One region of the Streptomyces sp. R35 genome, then DNA from elsewhere that is predicted to be linked to it. Evidence: predicted binding sites of a transcription regulator. Region 1 holds the regulator's gene; the other holds the start of a gene.
What was found. Region 1 encodes HrcA, which represses chaperone genes, less so after heat shock. Its sites were predicted from a motif close to TTNGCACTCNGNNNNNCNGAGTGCNAA; they were not measured.

Region 1 (7,645 bases):
GGGCCCGACCACCAGCACGATCTCCCCGGAGGAGGGAAGTTCCGCCGTGGCGAACGGCTCGGTCCCGAGCTCCGTGTCCTCGTGCAGCACCGCCGCGAGATCGGCTTTGGCGAGAAGTGCGGCAACCTGCTTGGTCGTCATCGCGTCCGCGACCTCGGGAAAGCGGACGCGGCGCGACTGCTTGCCGGCTTCCCGGGCCGTCGCCCGCCACTTGGCGAGCGCCTTCAGACCCCGCTCGCCCCTCCACTGCGTGATGCAGCGGGAGGCCGCCCAGGGGACGATCGCGTCCACGCCGGTCTCGGTCATGGTCTCGACGGCGAGCTCGCCCCGGTCACCCTTGGGGAGGGCCTGGACGACGGTGATACGAGGGGACTCCGGAGGTTCCTCGGAGAAGGAGTCCATGTGGACGATCAGCCGGTCCTTGCCCTCGGTGTCGACGACGACGCACTCCGCCCACCGCCCGGCCCCGTCGGTGAGGATGACGTCCTCGCCGGCCCGCAGCCGCTTCACGGAGACGGCGTGCCGCCCCTCGGGTCCGTCGAGGACATAACGTCCGCCGCCGCCCGCGTTGAAGTGCTCGACCACGAACACCGGTGCCGTCATCGGTCCGCACCCCCTTCCGAGGACTCCGGGAACTCCTCCGGAGCCGACAACGCTGTCTTCGCGGCGGCGAGTTCGGCGTTCAGCACCTCCACGAGCTGTCCCGCGGGCAGTTCGCGCGCCATACGGTGGCCCTGCCCGGCCCACAGCGCCATGCCCTGCGCGTCGCCCGCCTTGGCCGCCGCCTTGCGCAGCGGGGAGGTGAGGTGGTGGACCTCGGGGTACGCGGCGGGCGCATACGGGCCGTGCTCGCGCAGGAAGCGGTTGACGAGTCCGCGCGCCGGGCGGCCGGAGAACGCGCGCGTCAATTCCGTCCGTACGAAGAGGGGGTTGGTCAGCGCCTGCTTGTGCACGGCGTTCGCGCCGGACTCCGGGGTGGCGAGGAACGCGGTGCCGAGCTGGGCCGCGCTCGCGCCTGCGGCGAGGACGGCGGCGATCTGGCTGCCGCGCATGATGCCGCCGGCGGCGACGATCGGGATCTGTACGGTCTCGCGCGCCTGCGCGATCAGCGACAGCAGCCCGATCCCCGTGCCGTCCGTCTCCGGGTTGTCGCGATGGGTGCCCTGGTGGCCACCGGCCTCCACGCCCTGCACGATCACCGCGGCGGCACCCGCCCGCTGCACGGCCAGCGCCTCCTCAGCGGTGGTCGCCGTGACCATCGTCAGCGTGCCGGCGCGGGCGAGGGAATCCAGGACGTCACGGCTCGGGACGCCGAAGTGGAAGGAGACCACCGGCACCGGGTTGTCGAGGAGGACGGCGAGCTTGGCGTCGTAGCCGTCGTCGCGGCCGCTGTCGGGGTCGCCGAGTTCGGTCTCGTACCAGGCGGCCTCACCGGCGAGCTGGTTGGCGTACACCTCGACGGCGGCCGCGTCCGCGTACTCGGGCTGCGGCATGAACAGATTGACCCCGAAGGGGCGCCCCGTGAGCCCGCGCAGCTGCTTGATCTCCTGGTACATGCCGTCGGCGGTCTTGTACCCGGCGGCGAGGAAACCCAGCCCGCCGGCCTCGGACACGGCAGCCGCGAGCTGCGGCACGGAGACGCCGCCCGCCATGGGGGCCTGCACGATCGGGTGTGGGAAGAGATCGGTCAGTGCGGTGGACATGACGGCATGTTGTCACGTCCCCCGAACAAGTCCGAATCCGGCCGTCCACCTGGCATAGGCCACCGGGATGAGCACCCGCGAGGGGCCTTTTTTCGCCCCCAGACCCCCAAAAGATTGCGCAGTTCCCCGCGCCCCTAAAAGGGGCGCGGGGAACTGCGCAATCTTTTGGACCAGCCCCCAACCCACCCGCAGCCAACACACAAGCGAACGGGGTCAGCGACCGTTGAACGCATCCTTCAGACGCGAGAACAACCCCTGCTGCCCGGGCTGGAACTGCCCGGTGGGCCGCTCCTCCCCCCGCAGCTTCGCCAGCTCCCGCAGCAACCGCTCCTGCTCAGGATCCAGCTTCGTCGGCGTCATCACCTCGACGTGGACGATCAGGTCACCACGCCCACCGCCCCGCAGATGCGTGACACCCCGCCCGTGCAACGGAATCGACTGCCCGGACTGCGTGCCCGGCCGGATGTCGACCTCCTCCAGCCCGTCGAGCGTCTCCAGCGGCACCTTCGTACCGAGCGACGCCGCGGTCATCGGAATGGTGACCGTGCAGTGCAGATCGTCACCGCGCCGCTGGAAGGTCGAGTGCGGGAGTTCGTGGATCTCGACGTAGAGGTCACCGGCAGGTCCGCCACCGGGCCCGACCTCGCCCTCGCCCGCGAGCTGGATCCGCGTGCCGTTGTCGACACCGGCGGGGATCTTGACGGTCAGCGTCCGACGAGACCGCACCCGCCCGTCACCAGCGCACTCGGGGCACGGCGTCGGAACCACGGTCCCGAAGCCCTGACACTGCGGACACGGCCGGGACGTCATGACCTGGCCCAGGAACGACCGCGTGACCTGGGACACCTCACCCCGCCCGCGACACATGTCACAGGTCTGGGCCGAGGTACCCGGCGCCGCGCCCTCACCGTTACAGGTGGCGCAGACGACGGCCGTGTCGACCTGGATGTCCTTCGTCGTGCCGAAGGCCGCCTCGTCCAGCTCGATCTCGAGCCGGATCATTGCGTCCTGGCCACGCCGCGTACGCGACCGGGGGCCGCGCTGCGACGCCGTACCGAAGAAGGCGTCCATGATGTCCGAGAAGTTCCCGAAGCCGCCCGCGCCGAAGCCGCCGGCGCCACCGCCACCGGAGGCGGACAGCGGGTCGCCGCCGAGGTCGTAGACCTGCTTCTTCTGCGGGTCCGACAACACCTCGTACGCGGCGTTGATCTCCTTGAACCGCTCCTGCGTCTTCGGATCGGGATTGACGTCCGGGTGCAGCTCGCGTGCGAGCCTCCGGAACGCCTTCTTGATCTGGTCCTGGGACGCGTCGCGGCTCACGCCGAGTACGGCGTAGTAGTCCGTGGCCACTTACGACTCCGCCAGGATCTGTCCGACGTACCGTGCCACCGCTCGTACCGCTCCCATCGTTCCCGGGTAATCCATGCGGGTCGGTCCGACCACGCCAAGTTTCGCTACTGCCTCGTCGCCCGAACCGTAGCCGACCGAGACCACGGACGTGGAGTTGAGTCCCTCATACGCGTTCTCGTGCCCGATTCGCACGGTCATGCTCGAATCCCCGGCCTCACCAAGCAACTTGAGGAGCACGACCTGCTCCTCCAGTGCTTCGAGCACCGGCCGGATGGTGAGAGGGAAGTCATGTCCGAAGCGGGTCAGATTGGCGGTGCCGCCGATCATCAGCCGCTCCTCGGTCTCTTCGACCAGTGTCTCCAGGAGGGTGGAGAGCACGGTCGCGACCGTACCCCGGTCCTCCGCCTCGAACGCGTCCGGGAGGTCCTGCACGAGCTGCGGGACGTCCGCGAAACGGCGGCCCGCGACCCGGCTGTTGAGCCGCGCGCGCAGATCCGCCAGCGAGGTCTCGCCGAACGGCACCGGACAGTCGATCATGCGCTGCTCGACCCGGCCGGTGTCCGTGATCAGCACCAGCATCACGCGCGCTGGGGCGAGGGACAGCAGCTCCACGTGCCGCACCGTCGAGCGCGTCAGCGAGGGGTACTGCACGACGGCGACCTGCCGCGTGAGCTGCGCGAGCAGCCGTACGGTCCGGCCGACGACGTCGTCGAGGTCCACAGCCCCGTCGAGGAAATTCTGAATGGCCCGCCGCTCGGGCGCGGTCATCGGCTTGACGCCCGCGAGCTTGTCGACGAAGAGCCGGTAGCCCTTGTCGGTGGGGATGCGTCCGGCGCTGGTGTGCGGCTGGGCGATGTAGCCCTCGTCCTCCAGCGCGGCCATGTCATTGCGCACGGTCGCCGGCGAGACACCGAGGCGGTGCCGCTCGGTGAGCGCCTTGGAACCGACCGGCTCCTCGGTGCCCACGTAGTCCTGGACGATGGCGCGCAGCACTTCGAGCCTGCGTTCACTGAGCATCGCGCACACCTCCAGAATTCAGCATCGTGGCCTTCGTGACCTTCATGGCCTTCATGACCTTCGTCCTGGCACTCATCGCACGCGAGTGCCAGCGTTCCCCGGCCCAGTGTACGGCGGTGAGGTACGGCCCCGGCAAGGGCGGGCCTGCGATGTCGTGTGCTGCGCGCTCTCACGGCCAAGCGGTCTCGGGGAAGTGGGGTGCGTTCCCGCGTCGTCCGGTGCGGTGCATCGGCGTGCTGCCGGATCGCCCTCGTACTGGATGTACTTGGGTGATTCGGCAGTGCGGCGAGGTGCCGTGCCGGGCGGCGTGGGGGCGTGCCTCACTTCCCCGAGCCCGCTTAGCGTCTCCTTATGAGCGTGACTTGGGAAGAGTTGGGGTGGGAAAGGGTGGCGCCCCGGGTGGGACGGCGGCGGCTGCCGGTCTGGGACTGCACGGTCGGGCTCGTGGTGGGCGAGGGCGCGGCGCTGATGATCGACGCCGGGTCGAGCCTCGGGGAGGGCGCACGGCTGCGCACGGAGGCCCAGCGGCTCCTCGGCCCGGACCGCCGAGTGACGCACCTCGCACTCACCCACCCCCACTTCGACCATGTCTTCGGCGCGGCGGCGTTCGCGGGCGTGGAGGTGTTCGGGCCGGTCGGCCTCGACTCGGTCTTCGCCCACGACCGCGAGGAACTGCGCACGGACGCCGTACGCAACGGCCTCGACCCGCGCGAGGCGGCCGAGGCCGCGGACCTCCTGGTCCACCCCCGCCACTCGGTGTCCGGCGAGTGGACCCTCGACCTGGGCGGCGGCGTGCAGGTCCTGCTGGCGAACGTGGGCCCCGGCCACACGGGCCACGACTTGGCGGTACTGATCCAAGGCACACCAGCCACACCAGCCACCCCAAACACACTCGGTTCACCGGAGATCGTCTTCTGCGGCGATCTGGTGGAGGAATCGGGCGAACCCCAGGCGGGACCGGACGCCGTCCCCTCCCACTGGCCGGCGGCCCTGGACCGGCTGCTCGACCTGGGCGGGGAGGACGCGGTGTACGTACCGGGACACGGGGCGGCGGTGAATGCGGCGTTTGTCCGGGCCCAGCGGAACGCGCTGGCGACCCGCTTCGGCGTGTCGTAGGAGCCCGTACGACACGACGGCGGGGCTTCTCCTATCGTCATCCGAATGCGCCAGTACTCTCCGGACCTGACCCCGCCGTGGAAGAAGCCCAAGCCCGTGCCCGAGGTCCCCGCGGACCCCGGTCTGGTGGTCGAGGAGCCCGGCACCGGCTTCTGCGGCGCGGTGATCCGCTGCGAGGCAGGCACGGTGACCCTGGAGGACCGCTTCGGCAAGCACCGCGTCTTCCCGCTGGAGCCGAGCGGCTTCCTCCTGGAGGGCAGGGTGGTGACGCTGGTCCGCCCGTCGGCCGCGCCCGCGTCGCGTCCCGCCCGCACGGCCTCGGGTTCGGTGGCGGTACCGGGTGCGCGTGCCAGGGTGGCCCGCGCGGGCCGCATCTACGTCGAGGGCCGCCACGACGCCGAACTCGTCGAGAAGGTCTGGGGCGACGACCTCCGCATCGAGGGCGTCGTCGTCGAGTACCTGGAGGGCATCGACGACCTCCCCTCGATCGTCGCGGACTTCGACCCCGGCCCGGACGCCCGCCTCGGCATCCTGGTCGACCACCTCGTCCCCGGCACCAAGGAGTCCCGCATCGCCGAGTCGGTCACCAGCGACCACGCCCTGGTCCTCGGCCACCCTTACATCGACATCTGGGAGGCCGTGAAACCGTCCTCCGTAGGCATCCCCTCCTGGCCCCGCATCCCCCACGGCCAGGACTGGAAAACAGGCATCTGCCGTTCCCTGGGCTGGCCGGAAAACACCGGCGCGGCCTGGCAGCACATCCTGTCCCACGTCCGCTCCTACAAGGACCTGGAGCCGGAACTCCTGGGCCGAGTGGAGGAGTTGATCGACTTCGTCACGGCCCCGGAGTAGAGGTCCGCACGACGTTTTTTCGCCCCCGCCGCCCCTACCCGTCCCATCCCGTTAAAAGATTGCGCAGTTCCCCGCGCCCCTAAAAGGGGCGCGGGGAACTGCGCAATCTTTTGGACCAGCCCCCACCCACCCGCACCCGGGGTCGAAGGGGCGGAGCCCCAGAAGGATGGGACGGGTAGGGGCGGCGGGGGCGAAAAAGGGCCCTCAGTCCACCAGGTCCCGGACGACCGCGTCCGCGAGCAACCGCCCGCGCAGCGTCAGAACGGCACGACCTTCGTCGTACGGCCCGGCTTCGAGCAACCCCTCACCCAGCGCACGCGCCGCCGCCGCAAGCCCATCCACCCGAAGCAAAGACAGCGGACACCCCTCACGAAGCCGCAGCTCCAGAAGAACGCGCTCAACCCGGCGATCCTCCTCGGAGAGAAGTTCCCGCCCCGCCCCCGGCGACCGCCCGGAGGCCAGCGCCGAGGCATACGCCCCAGGATGCTTCACGTTCCACCACCGCACCCCACCGACGTGACTGTGCGCCCCAGGCCCCGCCCCCCACCAGTCGGCTCCCCGCCAGTACAGCTCGTTGTGAAGGCAGCGCCCAGCCTCGGAAGCGGCCCAGTTCGACACCTCGTACCACTCGAAGCCCGCCCCCGACATCACCTCGTCCGCGATGAGATACCGATCCGCGTGCACGTCGTCGTCCGTCATCGGAACCTCGCCACGGCGGATACGACGGGCGAGCTGCGTACCCTCCTCCACGATCAGCGCATACGCGGAGATGTGGTCGGGCCCGGCACCGAGCGCCGCGTCGAGCGAGGCACGCCAGTCGTCGTCGGACTCCCCGGGCGTGCCGTAGATCAGGTCCAGGTTCACATGCTCGAAGCCCGCCGCACGGGCCTCGGCGACACAGGCCTCGGGACGGCCGGGCGTGTGCGTGCGGTCGAGCACCTTCAGTACATGCTGCTTGGCGCTCTGCATCCCGAAGGAGACCCGGTTGAAGCCCCCGGCGCGCAAGGTCGCGAGGTATGCCGGATCGACCGACTCGGGGTTCGCCTCCGTGGTGATCTCCGCGTCGTCCGCGAGCCCGAACTCGTCACGGATCGCCCCCAGCATCCGTACGAGATCGTCGGCAGCCAGCAGGGTCGGCGTACCGCCGCCGACGAAGACCGTGCGGACGGGGCGCGGGTCGTCGCCGAGGACCTTGCGGGCGAGCCGGACCTCGTCGGTCAGCGTGTCCGCGTAGTTGTCCCGGGAGGCGAGCACGCCACCGGTGCCGCGCAGCTCGGTCGCCGTGTAGGTATTGAAGTCGCAGTAGCCGCAGCGGGTCGCGCAGTACGGCACGTGGAGATAGAACCCGAGGGGACGCTCGGCCGCCCCGGCCAGGGCGTGCGCGGGCAGCGCCCCGTCGTCGGGGACGGGCTCACCGTCGGGGAGTGCGGAAGGCATACGTTCCATTGTCCCGTACGCGCGCCCATACCCCGTACGACGTCCTCTTCGGGCCCCATTCCTCCTCGGCCCCGTTCCTCCTCGGCCCCATTCCTCCTCGGGCCCCATCCCTCCTCGGGCCCTATTCGGCCTGCAGCACCAGCAACGCCATGTCGTCCTCCGGAGGCCGC
Region 2 (7,645 bases), 2.9 Mb from region 1:
CCGAGAAGGAGCCGGTGGCGGCGACGGCGCGCAGAACGCGGAGATGACGGGCCTCGATCATATGCCGAGCATAAGCGAGTCTTGGGGGTGGCGCCGGATATTGCGTCGACGCTTTGACCGCCGTCGCCTAGCGTTGTTGTCATGAAGCTTCTGTCGCTGAATCTGGGCCATGCGCGGGCCGTCGAGTACACGGACCAGCCGGAGGGCGTGACCGGCATCGACAAGCAGCCGGTGGACGGCCCCGTCCGGGTGACCGCGCCCGGGCCCAAGGGGGTCGGCGCGAGCGGCCTCGCCGGGGACGCGGTGTGCGACATGCGGCATCACGGCGGGGACCACCAGGCCGTGTACGCGGTGGCGCGCGAGGACCTCGACGACTGGGAGCGCGAGCTCGGCCGCACGCTGCCGAACGGCGTGTTCGGCGAGAACCTCACGACGCAGGGGCTCGATGTGTCCGGCGCGCGGATCGGCGAGCGCTGGCGCGTCGGCTCCGAGGTTGTCCTGGAGGTCACCTGCGGGCGCATCCCCTGTCAGACCTTCCAGGGGCACGTCGGGGAGAAGGGCTGGGTGAAGCGCTTCACCCAGAAGGGCGCGCCCGGCGCGTATCTGCGGGTGATCGAGCCCGGCGAGATCCGCTCCGGCGACCCGATCGAGATCGTGCACCGGCCCGGCCACGACGTCACGGTCGCCCTCCAGTTCCGCGCCGTCACGACCGAACGGGAGCTGCTGCCAAGGCTGTTGGCGGCGGGCGAGGCGCTGCATCCGGAGTCGCTGGCCACGGCGGAGAAGTACGTGGCGAAGTACGCCGGCTAGGCCCCTGAAAACCACGGTGCGCGGAACTCGTGGAGCTTGGCCGGGCGTTGGATGGCGGGGGGCGCCGGACGCCTGGCCAGGTCACTAACCTTGCGCCATGACAACGGCTCTGATTACGGGATCGACCGCGGGCATCGGCGCGGCCTTCGCGCGGCGTCTGGCGGCTGATGGGCACAACCTCGTTCTGGTGGCGCGCGATACGAAGCGGCTGCGCGAGCAGGCCACCGAACTGCACGACCGGCACGGCATCGAGGCGGAGGTGCTGACGGCGGATCTGGCGACCGACGACGGCATCGAAGCGGTGGCCGGGCGACTGGGCGACCGCAAGAACCCCGTCGACCTGCTGGTCAACAACGCGGGCTTCGGCAACAAGGGCCGCTACCTCGACGTATCGATGGCCGACGAGCTGAAGATGCTCAAGGTGCACTGCGAGGCGGTGCTCCGGCTGACGTCGGCGGCGACCGAATCGATGCGGGAGCGCGGCCGGGGCGGGGTCGTCAATGTCGCGTCGGTGGCCGCGTTCGTGCCGCGGGGTACGTACGGGGCGTCCAAGGCGTGGGTCGTGCAGTTCACGCAGGGCGCGGCCAGGGATCTGGCGGGCAGCGGCGTACGGCTGATGGCGCTGGCCCCCGGTTTCGTGCGCACCGAGTTCCACCAGCGGGCCGGAATGGGCACGGACAACATCCCGAACTGGATGTGGCTCGACGCGGACAAGCTGGTCGCGGCGGCGCTCGCGGATCTGGCCCGCGGCAAGTCGCTGTCGATCCCCGACCCGCGCTACAAGGCGCTGATGGGTGTGGTGAAGCTGGCCCCGCGGTCGCTGCTGGGCGGGATCACGTCGAAGACGGGGCGGAAGTACGGCCCTCAGTGACGGTGGACGTACGGCTCTCGACAAGGGCCGCCGTTCAATAGGTGGTGTCGTCCCTCCGGTGGGAAAATGAGGGTGTTCAACCGGACCCAGGGGGCCGGAGGCGGCGCCATGACATTCGTACAGCTCATCGACTGCAAGACCAGCCGGTTCGACGAGATGAACCAGCTGATGGACACATGGGTCGAACAGACCAAGGGCAAGCGGACCGCGACGCACAATGTGATCGGCAAGGACCGGTCCGACGCGACCCACTACATAGAGATCGTGGAGTTCCCGTCGTACGAAGACGCGATGCTGAACTCGAACCTTCCCGAGACGGACAGGATCTTCCAGGATTTGGTGGCTCTCTGCGACGAGATCCCGACGTTCACGGACCTGGACGTGGTCCGGGACGAGCAGTTGTACTCGGCCAACATCCGCAAGTTCTTCGAGACGATAGCCGCCAAGGGTGAGCTGTCACCGCTCAACAACCTGATCGCGGAGAACTACCACGACCACGATCCCGCCAACGAGCAGGACACCATCGGGCTCGACGCGATACGGCGCGAGATCGGGATGTGGCGTGGCGCGTTCGACTTCGCCTTCACCGTCGACGACCAGCTCACCGAGGCCGATCGCGTCTGCACGCGCTGGACCTGGAACGCCACCCACACGGGCGACTTCCGCGGGATCGCGGCGACCGGCAAGCAGGTCACCATGACCGGCACGACCGTCTTCCGGTGCCAGGACGACGGCAAGATCGCCGAGGGCTGGTGGCAGTACGACCAGCTGGGGCTGATGAGCCAGCTCGGCGTTCTGGACCAGCTTGAACTCTGACGGACTCCGGCAACTCCGCAGCACGAAGGCCCGGCTCCCCCACCAGGGGGACCGGGCCTTCGGTGTCAGCTACGAACTTCAGTGGGAGTGGCCGTGACCGTGGCCGTGACCGGCCTCGGCCTCTTCCTCGGCCGGCTTCTCGACGACCAGGGTCTCGGTCGTGAGGAGCAGGGAGGCGATGGAGGCGGCGTTCTCCAGGGCGGAGCGGGTGACCTTGACCGGGTCGATGACGCCGGCCTTCACCAGGTCGCCGTACTCGCCGGTGGCGGCGTTGAAGCCCTGGCCCTTGTCGAGCTCGGCGACCTTGGAGGTGATGACGTAACCCTCCAGGCCGGCGTTCTCGGCGATCCAGCGCAGCGGCTCGACGGCGGCCTTGCGGACGACCGCGACACCCGTGGCCTCGTCGCCGGTCTTGCCGAGGTTGCCCTCGAGGACCTTGACGGCGTGGACGAGCGCGGAGCCACCACCGGAGACGATGCCCTCCTCGACCGCGGCGCGGGTCGCGGAGATGGCGTCCTCCAGACGGTGCTTCTTCTCCTTGAGCTCCACCTCGGTGGCGGCGCCGACCTTGATCACGCACACGCCGCCGGCCAGCTTCGCGAGGCGCTCCTGGAGCTTCTCGCGGTCCCAGTCGGAGTCGGTGTTCTCGATCTCGGCCTTGATCTGGTTCACGCGGCCCAGCACGGCCTCGTGGTCGCCGCCACCGTCGACGACCGTGGTGTCGTCCTTGGTGACGGTCACGCGGCGGGCGGTGCCCAGCACGTCCAGGCCGACCTGGTCGAGCTTGAGGCCGACCTCCTCGGCGATGACCTGACCGCCGGTGAGGGTGGCGAGGTCGCCCAGCATCGCCTTGCGGCGGTCACCGAAGCCGGGGGCCTTCACGGCGACGGCGTTGAACGTGCCGCGGATCTTGTTCACGACCAGGGTCGACAGGGCCTCGCCCTCGACGTCCTCGGCGATGATCAGCAGCGGCTTGGAGGCGTTGGACTGGATGACCTTCTCCAGCAGCGGCAGCAGGTCCTGGATGGAGCTGATCTTGCCCTGGTGGATGAGGATGTACGGGTCGTCGAGGACGGCCTCCATACGCTCCTGGTCGGAGACCATGTACGGCGACAGGTAGCCCTTGTCGAAGGCCATGCCCTCGGTGAAGTCCAGCTCCAGACCGAAGGTGTTGGACTCCTCGACGGTGATGACACCGTCCTTGCCGACCTTGTCCATCGCCTCGGCGATGAGCTCGCCGACCTGCGGGTCCTGGGCGGACAGACCGGCGACGGCCGCGATGTCGGACTTCTCGTCGATCGGGCGCGCGGTGGCGAGGAGCTCGTCCGACACGGCCTTGACGGCGGCGTCGATGCCCTTCTTCAGGGCGGCCGGGGAGGCACCCGCGGCAACGTTCCGCAGGCCCTCGCGCACCAGCGCCTGGGCGAGCACGGTGGCGGTGGTCGTACCGTCACCCGCGATGTCGTTGGTCTTGGTCGCCACCTCCTTCACCAGCTGGGCGCCGAGGTTCTCGTACGGGTCGTCGAGCTCGACCTCGCGGGCGATGGTGACGCCGTCGTTGGTGATGGTGGGGGCGCCGAACTTCTTGTCGATGACGACGTTGCGGCCCTTGGGGCCGATCGTCACCTTGACCGTGTCGGCAAGCTTGTTGACGCCGCGCTCAAGGGCGCGACGGGCGTCCTCGTCGAACTTCAGGATCTTCGCCATGGGAGCGATTCAGCCCTCTCGGAAATCTTTGGGAGAACGAACTGCGCCCCCAGCACCCGGCTTGTTGAAGGTCGCGGGGGCCAGGGGCGCAGCTCACTGCAAAACTGAGGAGAATTACTTCTCGATGATCGCGAGCACGTCGCGAGCCGAGAGGACGAGGTACTCCTCGCCGTTGTACTTCACCTCGGTGCCGCCGTACTTGCTGTACAGCACGATGTCGCCGACGGTGACGTCGAGCGGAAGACGGTTACCGTCCTCGAAACGGCCCGGACCCACGGCAAGGACGACGCCCTCCTGGGGCTTCTCCTTCGCGGTGTCCGGAATGACCAGGCCAGAGGCCGTGGTCTGCTCGGCGTCGAGCGGCTGGACCACAATGCGGTCCTCGAGCGGCTTGATGGCAACCTTGGAGCTGGCGGTCGTCACGATCCGACCTCCCCCTTCGGAGATCTCACGGGGTTAACTGTCTGAGGTGGCGACCAGGTCGATCCGTCGTCGCGGGTGCCGGACCTGCCCGTCGCTATTGGCACTCTCCAGGGGGGAGTGCCAGACCTGAGACTATGACTGCGATTAGCACTCGGTCAAGCGGAGTGCCAAAGGCCTGCGGCGTGGCGTGGGATTCCGGGAGCCGTGCGTGGGTGTGGGCGTGCCCTGGGGGCTGCGCCCCCCGACCCCCCTTATCGGCCTGAACGGCCTTGCCCTCAAACACCGGACGGGCTGATTGATGCCGGCCCGCACCGAGTACCTGTCGAGTGGCTACAGGTAGCTCTCCAGGCGCGCCGGCGTGAAGCCCTCCGCCTGGATGCGCTTGAGGAGTCTGAGTGTCGCGTCCGTGAGGTTGGGTTCCCTGAACCCGGAGAGGATGTCGCCGGGCCGCAGCGGGTGGGCGTCGGCCGGGCGGCCGAGGACGACCGCCGCGACCCCGCAGTCGGCGGCGGCGCGCAGGGTGGTGGAGTCGTAGGCGCCGTACGGGGGGCGCAGCAGCCGGGGCCGGATGCCGAAGCGCTGTTTGAGCTTGTCCCGCTGGCCGCAGATCTCGGCGCGCTGGCCGGCGTAGGGCAGGCCGCGCAGGGAGGCGTGGTCGAGGGTGTGATTCTGGACGCTGGCGCCGACCTCGCCCAGCTGCGCGAAGTGCCCGTACCCCGGCCCGACGACACTGTTCGTGAGAAACATGCTGACCGGCAGCCGCAGTTCACGGACCATGTCGACGAACCGGGGATCGCGTTCGGCACCGTCGTCGTACGTCAGGAAGACCACCTTGTCGCGGGTGCGGACATGGTCCACGACGGGCGGCAGCCCCGGGCCCGCGGTGCGCGCGGTGGTCCTGGCGGGTGGTCTCGGCGGCCGCGCGAGCGGGGCGGCGAGCCCCCAGCGGCGGTACGCCGACTCGTGCGGCCGTACCTTCTGCGCCGCCTTCTTGCCCAGCCGTTCGATCGGGTCGACGGACTGGGCACAGCCGGTGAGCAGCGCGGCCGCGAGCAGCCCGGCGGCCAGGGCGCGCACCCGGTGCCTCACAGGTAGTCCTCCAGGCGGGCCACCGCGTACCCCTCGGCCGTCACTTTCTTCATGAAGCGGCGGACCATGTCGGGCATGGTGCCCTTCCAGTCGTTCCGGCCCCGGAAGTGGCTGAGGACGATGTCGCCGGGGTGCAGGTCGCGGTCCCACTCGCGGTACTCCCAGTGGTCGACGAAGACTTCCTCGTCCCAGATTGGCGCGTACTTGATGCCGCAGGCCTTCGCGGCGCGCAGGGTGTCCTTGTTGTAGTTGCCGTACGGGGGCCGGAAGACCGTCGGACGCCTGCCGAACTGCTTCCTCATCACACGCTGCATGCCACAGATCTCGTCCTTCTGCTCCGCGTAGGAGAGTCCGGGCAGGTAGGGGTGGGTCAGCGTGTGGTTGTTGAGGGTGATGCCCCGGTCGCGCATCTTGCGGAAGTACCGGTAGTTGTCCTTGACCAGGTAGTTGCTGAGGAACGCGGTGTACGGGATCTTCAGTTCGCTCATCATCCGCAGGAACCGCGGGTCCTTCTCCGCGCCGTCGTCGATGGTGAGGAAGACGACCCTGTTCTTGGTGGGGATGGTCGTGAAGACCGGGGGCAGCCCCAGTTCCTCCTGACCGTCGACCTCGAACCCCTTGCGTGCCTTGATCACCGGCTTCCTGGCGGGTGCGGGCGGGGCCGTCAGCGGCGTCTCGGCCAGCCCCCAGCGCTTGGCCGCGGCGACCCGCTGGGCCTGCGCGAGGCGGAGCTTGGAGGCGTACGCGTCGAGGGCACGGGCGGGGGGCGCCTTCAGCGGCTGCTGACCATGGGCCGGCCACACACCGCCGGAGCCGTCGTCCGCACAGCCGGAGACGACGGCGGTGAGGGCGAGCAGGGCGATTCCGCCGCGAAGACCCATCCCCTTCGCCCCATTTTTGTAATTTTGTCGTACTTGTCGCATGGTGTCGGATCCTCCCAGGCCCTGGCCCCTGTGGGGCCCCGACACCGCGGCCGGAAGCGCACGGTCCACCGACTGGCCCACAATGGCCCGGTGAACGACGTCTCCTTCGCCTCCCTCCTCACGCCCGAGGGCCACGCCCTGCTCGACGAGGTGCGCGGCACCGAACCGGCACAGGAGCTGGCCGTCGCCACCCGGCTGCGCCGCGAGCACCCGGCCGAGCTGGTCTCGGCGGCGCTCGGACAGGCGCGGCTGCGGCAGCGGGCGGTGGCGAAGTTCGGGGCCGAGGACGCGGAGCGGATGTTCTTCACCCCGAACGGGGTCGAGCAGTCGACCCGTACGACCGTCGCGACGCACCGCGCGCAGCGGCTCCAGGAGAGGGGCGTCCGCTCGGTCGCCGACCTCTGCTGCGGCATCGGCGGCGACGCGATCGCGCTGGCCCGCGCCGGGATCCGCGTCCTCGCCGTCGACCGCGACCCGCTGACCGTGGCGGTCGCCCGCGCGAACGCCGACGCCCTCGGTCTCGCCGACCTCATCGAGGTGCGCGAGGCGGATGTCACCGAGGTGGACACGGCGACGTACGACGCGGTCTTCGTGGACCCCGCGCGGCGCGGCGGACGTGGCCGGATCTTCGACCCCGAGGCGTACTCGCCGCCACTGTCCTGGGCGATCGGAACAGCGCTCGCGGCACCCCTGGCCGCCCTGAAGATCGCCCCCGGCATCCCCCACGAGGCGATCCCCGCCGAGGCGGAGGCCGAGTGGATCTCCGACGGCGGCGACGTGAAGGAAGCCGTGCTGTGGTTCGGCACGGAGCCCGGCCTGGTGCGGGCCACACTGCTGCCGGGCCCGCGGGTGCTGCGCGGGCGGGGGCTGCCGGATCCCGCCGTGCGACCGGTCGGGCGTTATCTGTACGAGCCCGACGGCGCCGTCATTCGCGCGCATCTGGTCGCGGAGGTGGCCGAGGAGCTGGGGGGCGGGCTGGTCGACGAGACCATCGCGTACATCACCG

Region 2: the regulator HrcA is predicted to act here: its motif matches at 4,772-4,798, upstream of groES (co-chaperone GroES).

What each region holds. Positions count from the first base shown of each region.
Region 1 covers NZ_CP163440.1:3,818,127-3,825,771, forward strand. The annotation lists gene AB5J50_RS17545 (16S rRNA (uracil(1498)-N(3))-methyltransferase) at 1-603, opposite strand, end outside; gene AB5J50_RS17550 (nitronate monooxygenase) at 600-1,703, opposite strand; gene dnaJ (molecular chaperone DnaJ) at 1,917-3,053, opposite strand; gene hrcA (heat-inducible transcriptional repressor HrcA) at 3,054-4,070, opposite strand; gene AB5J50_RS17565 (MBL fold metallo-hydrolase) at 4,422-5,186, shown strand; gene AB5J50_RS17570 (DUF3097 domain-containing protein) at 5,232-6,038, shown strand; gene hemW (radical SAM family heme chaperone HemW) at 6,243-7,475, opposite strand; gene AB5J50_RS17580 (SpoIIE family protein phosphatase) at 7,597-7,645, opposite strand, start outside.
Region 2 covers NZ_CP163440.1:6,707,501-6,715,145, reverse strand. The annotation lists gene AB5J50_RS30630 (LysR family transcriptional regulator) at 1-61, opposite strand, end outside; gene AB5J50_RS30625 (MOSC domain-containing protein) at 142-810, shown strand; gene AB5J50_RS30620 (SDR family oxidoreductase) at 908-1,681, shown strand; gene AB5J50_RS30615 (ester cyclase) at 1,790-2,497, shown strand; gene groL (chaperonin GroEL) at 2,576-4,204, opposite strand; gene groES (co-chaperone GroES) at 4,319-4,627, opposite strand; gene AB5J50_RS30600 (polysaccharide deacetylase family protein) at 4,958-5,716, opposite strand; gene AB5J50_RS30595 (polysaccharide deacetylase family protein) at 5,713-6,597, opposite strand; gene AB5J50_RS30590 (methyltransferase domain-containing protein) at 6,730-7,645, shown strand, end outside.